2 regions of the Ligilactobacillus sp. RTP31139st1_D10_RTP31139_211217 genome follow, and region 1 is predicted to be linked to the other one. Evidence: predicted binding sites of a transcription regulator. Region 1 holds the regulator's gene; the other holds the start of a gene.
The links. Region 1 encodes HrcA, which represses chaperone genes, less so after heat shock. Its sites were predicted from a motif close to TTAGCACTCNNNNNNNNNGAGTGCTAA; they were not measured.

Region 1 (4,508 bases):
CGTGATCTATGAAGGTCAACTTGCTTCACTTAAACGTTTCAAAGATGACGTTAAGCAAGTAAAACAAGGCTACGAATGTGGTCTGATGATCGAAAAATACAATGATATCAAAGTAGGCGATCGTATCGAAGCTTACGTGATGGAAGAAGTTCCACAAGACTAATATTTGATTTGAGGAGGAATTTGAATGGCACAACATTATCGTGTGGGTCGGTTATCACAAGAGATCCAAAGGGAAGTCAATGATATTTTGACTAAGCGTGTGCGTGATCCTCGAGTACAAGGCGTGACGATCACGGGCGTAGAAGTGACAGGTGACTTGCAACATGCAACGATCTACTACAGTACATTATCTAATTTGGCTTCTGACGCTGAAAAAACACAGATCGGTTTAGATAAAGCAACAGGTTTGATCAGACGTGAATTGGGTCAACGCTTGCGTATTTATGTAACGCCTGAAATTAAATTTGAACGGGATGAATCAGTGCGTTACGGTGATCATATCGATGAGCTTTTAAGTAAGCTACACCAGCAAGAAAGTAATCCTTATTGATCGATCATGATTTAAAAATTATGTGTAGATAAAAAGAAGCTGGAAAAATTTTTCTAGCTTCTTTTTTTAGAAAAGAGAGGTAAAAGATGGACGGGATCCTTCCTTTGAATAAAGATCGTGGTATGACGAGCCACGATGCAGTTTTTAAATGCCGGAAAATTTTTAAAACGCGTAAAGTTGGTCATAGTGGTACGCTTGATCCTAATGTCGATGGTGTCTTACCGATCTGTATCGGTAGAGCGACCAAGGCAGTTAATTACTTGATGGCGTCAGGAAAAGTTTATAAAGGTGAGATCATCTTAGGTTTTTCAACGGAAACTGAAGATCTTGATGGTGAAATTGTTGCTAAAAAAGCTATCGAACGACCATTTAGTCAGGAGCAGATCGACCAAGCAATGGCACAGTTGACGGGGGAGATAGTTCAGATCCCACCGATGTATTCTGCAGTCAAGGTCAACGGTAAACGACTTTACGAATACGCACGTGCTGGGCAAAGTGTTGAACGCCCTAAAAGAAAGATCACAGTCGCTTATTTTAAGCAGACTAAGCCAAGCACCTATGATGCAACTAAACAACAACAAACGCTTTATTTTGAAGTTGGCTGCGGTAAAGGAACTTATGTAAGGACGCTAGCGTTAGATCTAGGTGAAATCTTAGGTGTGCCAGCTGTAATGTCAGATCTGACACGTTTGCAAAGTGGGGGCTTTGAGCTAGAGCAGAGTGTGACCCTCGAACAGCTGGCTAATGCCACGCCAGAAGAATTGGAAAACTACCTTTATCCACTTGAATATGCTTTTCGAAGCTATCCTAAGGTCATTTTGACTGAACAACAGTGGCAAAAGGTCCAAAATGGGGGCTTTTTACCAGCAAATATTTTTAAAGATAGGACAACGAAGATCTTGTTGATGTATGGCGATAAAGCACGGGCGCTTTATTATTATGATGATAAAAAAGGTGTTTTTCGTTCAGAACAAATGCTTGATCTAACTTAAAGAGGGTAACAGAGATGAAAGTTATTGAATTAGCTGAACCGTATGCTAAAAGTGAGATCTATCCGGGAAAGATCGTCTTAGCACTAGGCTTTTTTGATGGGGTCCATCGCGGACATCAAGCTGTGATCAAAGCAGCTAAACAGCAAGCTCAAAAAATGGGTGCTAAGCTAGCAGTGATGACTTTTGATCGGCATCCCAGCGCTATTTTCCAGCAACGTGATCCACAAACGATCCAATATTTGACGACGATCACCGAAAAATTAGCGCTATTTGAAAAATTTGGCGCAGATATTGCTTATGTGGTCAAATTTGACGAAAAACTTGCTTATTTAAAACCTCAAGAATTTATCGATAAATATGTCGTGGGGTTAAATGCGGTAGGGATCACAGCCGGCAGTGATTACACTTATGGTCCCCATACGGTCGCTAATATGAAAAATCTACCTAAATATGCTAAAAATAGATTCGAGATCCAGACTGTCGAGTTACTAAAAGAAGATGAAAAAGTTGGTTCGACTGGGATTAGGGAAGCTTTGGCGAGTGGCAAAGTCGGACTTGCAGCCCACTATTTAGGCTATGATTACCAAACGACTGGGACGGTGGTGCATGGTTTTGAACGCGGGCGCCAGATAGGTTTTCCAACTTTGAACATCGAAACGAGTCTTGCTAAACAATTGCCAGCAGTGGGAGTCTATGCTGTTGAAGTAGAATTGGATGGCAAACGATATCAAGGGATGGCTTCGATCGGTCATAATGAAACTTTTGGTGCTGATCTAGCTAAGACATTAGAAGTAAATCTCTTTGATTTTTCGGCGATGGTCTATGGCAAAAAAGTAACGGTCTATTGGAAAAATTATCTGCGTCCGATGGTGAAATTTAATAGTATCGCTGAATTAGTCGTACAATTAGAGGATGATAAACGGCATTCTGAAGCATTACTCAATGTTCAAAATGAAAATTAGCACTCTGCTTGACAGATTGCTAAGAGTTGTGTATATTAATAATTGACTTAGCACTCCATAGTGTTAAGTGCTAAAAGAGGTGATCGTAGTGTTGAGTGAGCGACAGTTATTGATCCTTGAAGCCGTGATCCGCAACTATACAGAAGCGGGTCAGCCGATCGGATCGAAGACTTTACAACAACAATTACCGGTCCATGTGAGTTCAGCGACCATTCGCAATGAGATGGCGGTTCTCGAACAGCAAGGATATATTGCAAAGGAGCATTCAAGTTCGGGGCGGATCCCTTCACTTAAGGGGTATCGATATTATGTCGATAATTTGATGAAACCTAGCGAGCTTGATCGTGATGCTTTGCATGATATTCGCAACTCTTTTGGAAATGAATTTCAGAAGATCGATGAGATCCTAGCTACTTCAGCTAAGATCTTATCCGATTTGACAAGTTATACTGCCATTTCGCTCAAACCTGAAGCTAAAGATCTACGCTTAGAAGGTTTTAGACTTGTAGAGCTTGGCAATCAACAGGTAATGGTGATTTTGGTAACAAGTGACGGTACCGTTGAGAGTCAGACTTTTACGATGCCAAGTGGGATAAGTGGCAGTGAACTCGAAGCTGTTATCCGTCTGATCAATGATAAAGTCGTTGGTCTACCACTGAGACAGGTGATCGTCAGGCTTAATGAATGTTTGCCCCTTTTGAACCGTTACTTACATCAACCGGCTGGTTTCATTGATGTTTTTGGTAATATCTTGAACCGTGTAGCTAAGGAACAGGTTTATGTAGGGGGGAAGATGAATCTTTTGGATTTTTCCAAAGATGCCTCACTTGAACAGATAAAGTCGCTATATTCTCTAGTTGATCATACTCAAGGGATCGGCAGTTTGGTGGACTCATCTAAAGATGGGATCTCCGTCAAGTTAGGTGATGAACTACCAAGCACTTTGCTACAAAATTATAGCTTGATCTCTGCTACTTTTGATGACGGCAACCATGGACAGGGGACGATCGCGATCCTAGGTCCAACAAATATGCCATATTCAAAGATGATTGGTCTGATCACGGTTTTCCGTGATGAACTAACTAAGAGGATAAACGATTATTATCAAAAGTTTTAAATTAATTTTATAAGAAAAGGGGTGTTGATGTGGCAGAAGAAGAGATCAAAAATGCTGCAGCAGAGCAAACAGCACCGGATGAAACTGAAGTAAAGAATGATTCAGTGGATGATCCAAAGAAAGAAGAAGCTGTCGATGAAGTCACAGCTTTGACTGATCAGTTAGCTGAACTGCAAAAAAAATATGATGAATTAGAAGATCGCTACTACCGTTCAGAAGCGGAAATGGCGAATATGACTAAGCGTTTAAAAAAAGAACAAGAACAACTTCTTCGTTATGAAGGACAAGATCTAGCACGTGATATTTTACCAGTTGTTGATAACTTGACACGTGCCTTGCAAACAGAAGTTGAAGATGTTGGTTCTAAACAGCTCAAGCAAGGGATCGAGATCGTTGCAAGAGATCTCGATAAGGCCTTGCAAAGTAATGACGTGACGAGGATCGCTTCGTTAGGTGAAGAATTTGATCCGACGAAACATCAAGCGGTCAAGTCAGTACCGGTCGAAGAAGGGCAAACGCCTGAAACGATCGTCCAAGTCTTACAAGAGGGCTATATGTTAAAAGATCGCGTCTTACGTCCAGCAATGGTCGTTGTCGCACAATAATTTTGTAAAAGGGTGAATTTTTAATGTCAAAAATCATTGGTATTGACCTTGGGACAACTAACTCAGCAGTTGCTGTTCTTGAAGGTAAAGAAGCAAAAATTATTACAAATCCAGAAGGTAACCGGACAACTCCATCTGTTGTTTCATTTAAAAACGGTGAAACTCAAGTCGGTGAAGTGGCTAAACGTCAAGCAATCACTAACCCAAATACGATCAGCTCGATCAAACGTCACATGGGTGAAGCAGGTTATACAGTAGATATTGAAGGTAAAGAATACA
Region 2 (4,508 bases), on a different contig from region 1:
TTCGGCAATGATCTGACCTTCATAGCCGATCGCACCGTCACTAACGGTCAAAACGACATTGCCACTTTCATGCTCGGCTTTGAAGCGAAAATGCATATTTTTTTCGGGACCTTCAGGACGATCGAGCCGGTCCATTTTTTCGAGCTGTTTACGTTTACTTTGCGCACGTTTAGTTGTCGAAGCCCGCACGAGATTTTTGTTGACGAAATCTTCGAGTTTATGGATCTCAGTTTGTTGTTTTTCGTAGTTCTTCCACGCTAACTGCGCTCTTTTTTCACGTTCAACGATATAATTGGAATAATTTCCTTTGTAGTAGTGAGCTTTACCGTGCGTGATCTCGTAAACTTCATTGACGATCTTATCTAGAAAGTAGCGGTCATGCGAAACGATCAAGAGTGCGCCTTGATAATTTTGGATATAACCTTCTAACCAAGTTAAAGTTTCGATATCTAAGTGGTTAGTCGGTTCGTCCAAGATCAAAAGATCGCGTTTTTCCAAAAGTAATTTAGCCAAGGCCAGGCGAGTCTTTTGGCCTCCAGAAAGTGAGGCGATCGGACGGTCATGATCTTCAGGATAAAAATGGAAACCGTGTAAAACAGAGCGGATCTCATTTTCATAACCATAGCCGTTTTGCTCTTTAAAATCATGTAATAGTTGATCATAGCGACTTAGCAATTGTTGATAAGCTTTTGAGGCATGATCTGCATTTGGATCAGCGATCTGAGCTTCTAATTTATGGAGATTTTGTTCCATTTGGCGTAATTTATCAAAGACGCTGAGCATTTCTTCATAGATCGTTTTATCAGATTCAAGCCCGGTATTTTGGGCAAGATAGCCCATTGTTAGGCCTTTTTTAGTTACGATCTGGCCTTCATCAGGAGCTTGTTCACCGATGATCATTTTTAAAAGTGTCGATTTACCGGCACCATTTTTTCCGACCAAAGCGATACGGGAGTGCTCCTGAATATCAAGATCGATATTTTCAAACAAGACATCCGCCCCAAAATGGCGCGCGACTTGTTGTGCTTGTAATAAAATCATTTTTTCACCTACTTGAGTAATTAGTCGTTTCACAAAGTTAAAAAATTAAAACTGCGCTAAAACAGTAATTATTAGTTATATTGTGAATTAATTTACAATTTTTTAATTTTTTTAGTACAGTTGTTATGCTAAAATTTATCATATTGAGTAATCTGAGAGGAGAAACTAGATGGTGACCCCAAATATTCCTAAGGCAACGGCAAAACGTTTGCCGATCTATTACCGCTATCTCAATATTTTAGCGGATGCTGGTAAGGAGCATGTCTCTTCGACTGAATTAGCTGAAGCTGTTAAGATCGATCCAGCAACGATCCGACGTGATCTCTCATATTTTGGTGCTTTAGGCAAGCGTGGCTATGGTTATGATATCGCCAGCTTACAAGCATTTTTCAAAAAAACACTACGTCAAGATAAATTAAATAATGTAGCTTTGATCGGGGTGGGTAATCTAGGCCACGCCCTATTGAATTATAACTTTCACAAGAGCAATAACGCGCGGATCAGTGCGGCTTTTGATATTGACCCTAAGATCACGGGATTGATCCAAAGTGGGATCCCAGTTTATCCGATGGAAGATATGCAAGAGCAACTGCAATTGCAACAAATAGAGATCGCGATCCTGACTGTTCCAGCTGATAAAGCTCAGGCCGTGACGGATGAATTAGTTGCAGCTGGGATCAAGGGGATCTTGAACTTTACCCCATTGCGGATCACGGTCCCTAAAGATGTTCGCGTCCAAAATGTTGATCTGACTAATGAATTGCAGACTTTGATCTATTTTTTACAATACTTTGAATAACTATGAAAAAGGATGTGTGGTGCACACATCCTTTTTTGTTACCAAGCACTTAAAATAATAAGCAAATTCATTAAACTATGGGCTAAGATCGGAATGCGTAAACGGCCTGTTCTAGCATATAGCAAGCAAAGCACTAGTCCGATCCCGGCATAAGTCAAATAATGTCCGTCTTGATGAGCCAAACTAAAGAGTAGACTCGAGGCCAGTGCCGCACCGATCGGGTCGATCACAGAGCCAAGATCAGCAAACAAGACTTTGCGAAAAACAAATTCTTCCATGATCGGTGCAAAGATGACGATGTTTACTAAATAATATGGATATTTGGCAAGGACTGTCAAAAGATAACCGGTATTAGCTGAATAACTAGGCTGTCCAAGAAATTTGATCTCGATATACGAACTGAGCCATTGCAACAAAACGAGCGCTAGTGTACCAAAAATAATGTAATAGATTTCTTGGCGAAGTGCAAGCTTTTTTGGGGTGCGCAAAAAACGATCCTTGAAAGGAAACTCGTGCGCTAAGTAGAGCAGCGTCCCGCAACCGATGAGATTCAAAACGGTCACGGCTGGATAATACCAAGCATTTTTGAAGATCACCCATAATAAAGGCGCCAAAGTCATTGTGCTACAATAGATACTTAAGATGACAAGTGAATTTAACTGTAACTGTTTTTTCATCGATAAAGGTCCTAACTATAAAGTTTCAATGGTTAGATTATATGTTTTTAACGCTATTTATTCAAACTAATTTCAAAAATATTTTAGCACTCTTAAGGTGCGAGTGATAAAATGCTTGCAATTTAAAAGTAAAGTTAGTATAGTAATAGTTGTAATTGATTAGCACTCAAGTTGTTAGAGTGCTAAAAAGAATTTGGAGGGATATAACGTGCTTAAACCATTAGGAGATCGCGTAATTTTAGAGGTCGAAAAAGAAGAAGAAAAAACTGTGGGTGGGATCGTCTTAGCCGGCGGTGCTAAAGAAAAACCACAAACAGCTAAAGTTGTTGCTGTTGGTACGGGACGTATCCTTGATGATGGCAAGAAATTAGAAATGACACTTAAAGTCGGCGATGTTGTCGTTTTTGACAAGTACGCCGGTGCTCAAGTTGAATTTGAAGGTCAAGAATATTTAGTAATGCACGAAAAAGATATTCTTGCCGTTGTGGAATAAATATATAAGTAAACATTGAACTTAATTCGTATGAGGTGAATTAGAAATGGCAAAAGAAATCAAGTTTTCAGAAGATGCACGCGCAAAGATGCTTGCTGGTGTAGATAAGTTAGCTGATACTGTAAAATCAACGATCGGTCCTAAGGGACGTAATGTTGTTTTGGAACAATCATACGGTACTCCAACGATCACAAATGATGGGGTAACGATCGCTAAGGCAATCGAATTAGAAGATCATTTTGAAAATATGGGTGCTAAGCTAGTAGCCGAAGTAGCTTCAAAGACCAATGATATTGCGGGTGACGGTACCACAACAGCTACTGTTTTGACACAATCGATCGTTAACGAAGGAATGAAAAATGTGACTGCTGGTGCTAATCCAGTAGGTATCCGTCGTGGTATCGAGTTGGCTACTAAAGCTGCAGTAGATGCTTTGCACAAGATGTCACATAAAGTTGAATCTAAGAGCGATATTGCTCAGATCGCATCTATTTCTTCGGCTAATGAAGAAGTTGGTAAATTGATAGCTGATGCCATGGAAAAGGTCGGTAACGACGGTGTGATCACGATCGAAGAATCTAAAGGGATCGATACTTCATTAGATGTTGTTGAAGGTATGCAATTTGATCGTGGTTACCTTTCTCAATACATGGTAACTGACAATGACAAGATGGAAGCAGATCTTGAAAATCCATACATTTTGGTAACTGATAAGAAGATCTCTAACATCCAAGAAGTTTTGCCATTGTTACAATCCATCGTTGAACAAGGTCGTCCATTGTTGATCATTGCTGACGATGTTGATGGTGAAGCCTTGCCAACACTTGTTTTGAACAAGATCCGTGGGACATTCAACGTGGTAGCTGTTAAAGCTCCAGGTTTTGGTGATCGTCGTAAAGAAATGTTACAAGATATCGCTGTTTTAACTGGTGCAACTGTGATCACAGATGATCTTGGTCTCCAATTGAAGGACACGACCTTAGATCAATTAGGGACAGCTGGTCGTGTAACAGTTACAAAAGAAAACACAACGATCGTCGAAGGCGCTGGCGATAAAGCACAGATCGCTGAACGTGTTGAACAACTCAAAAAACAGATCGCTGAAACGACTTCTGAATTTGATAAAGAAAAACTCCAAGAACGTTTGGCTAAATTAGCTGGTGGGGTAGCCGTTATCAAAGTCGGGGCTGCTACTGAAACTGAATTAAAAGAACGCAAATACCGGATCGAAGACGCTTTGAATGCTACACGTGCAGCGGTCGAAGAAGGCTTTGTTCCTGGTGGTGGTACAGCTTTGATCGATGCGATCGATGATGTCGCTGCTTTGAGTGAAGCTGGCGATGTACAAACAGGTATCAACATCGTTAAACGTGCGCTTGAAGAACCAGTTCGTCAAATCGCGATCAATGCTGGTAAAGAAGGTTCTGTGATCGTTGAAAAACTTAAAGAACAAAAAGCCGGTATCGGTTATAACGCTGCTACTGATGAATGGGTCGAT

Region 2: groES (co-chaperone GroES) is a predicted target of HrcA. The motif match lies at 2,677-2,703, and genes of this name have one in related genera.

Annotation. Positions count from the first base shown of each region.
Region 1 is NZ_JBCOAR010000001.1:179,888-184,395, reverse strand. Features, by position in the region: gene infB (translation initiation factor IF-2) at 1-163, shown strand, start outside; gene rbfA (30S ribosome-binding factor RbfA) at 188-553, shown strand; gene truB (tRNA pseudouridine(55) synthase TruB) at 640-1,545, shown strand; gene ribF (riboflavin biosynthesis protein RibF) at 1,560-2,507, shown strand; gene hrcA (heat-inducible transcriptional repressor HrcA) at 2,596-3,624, shown strand; gene grpE (nucleotide exchange factor GrpE) at 3,654-4,229, shown strand; gene dnaK (molecular chaperone DnaK) at 4,253-4,508, shown strand, end outside.
Region 2 is NZ_JBCOAR010000004.1:140,597-145,104, forward strand. Features, by position in the region: gene ABT996_RS03940 (ABC-F family ATP-binding cassette domain-containing protein) at 1-1,041, opposite strand, end outside; gene ABT996_RS03945 (redox-sensing transcriptional repressor Rex) at 1,211-1,840, shown strand; gene ABT996_RS03950 (CPBP family intramembrane glutamic endopeptidase) at 1,879-2,517, opposite strand; gene groES (co-chaperone GroES) at 2,726-3,010, shown strand; gene groL (chaperonin GroEL) at 3,057-4,508, shown strand, end outside.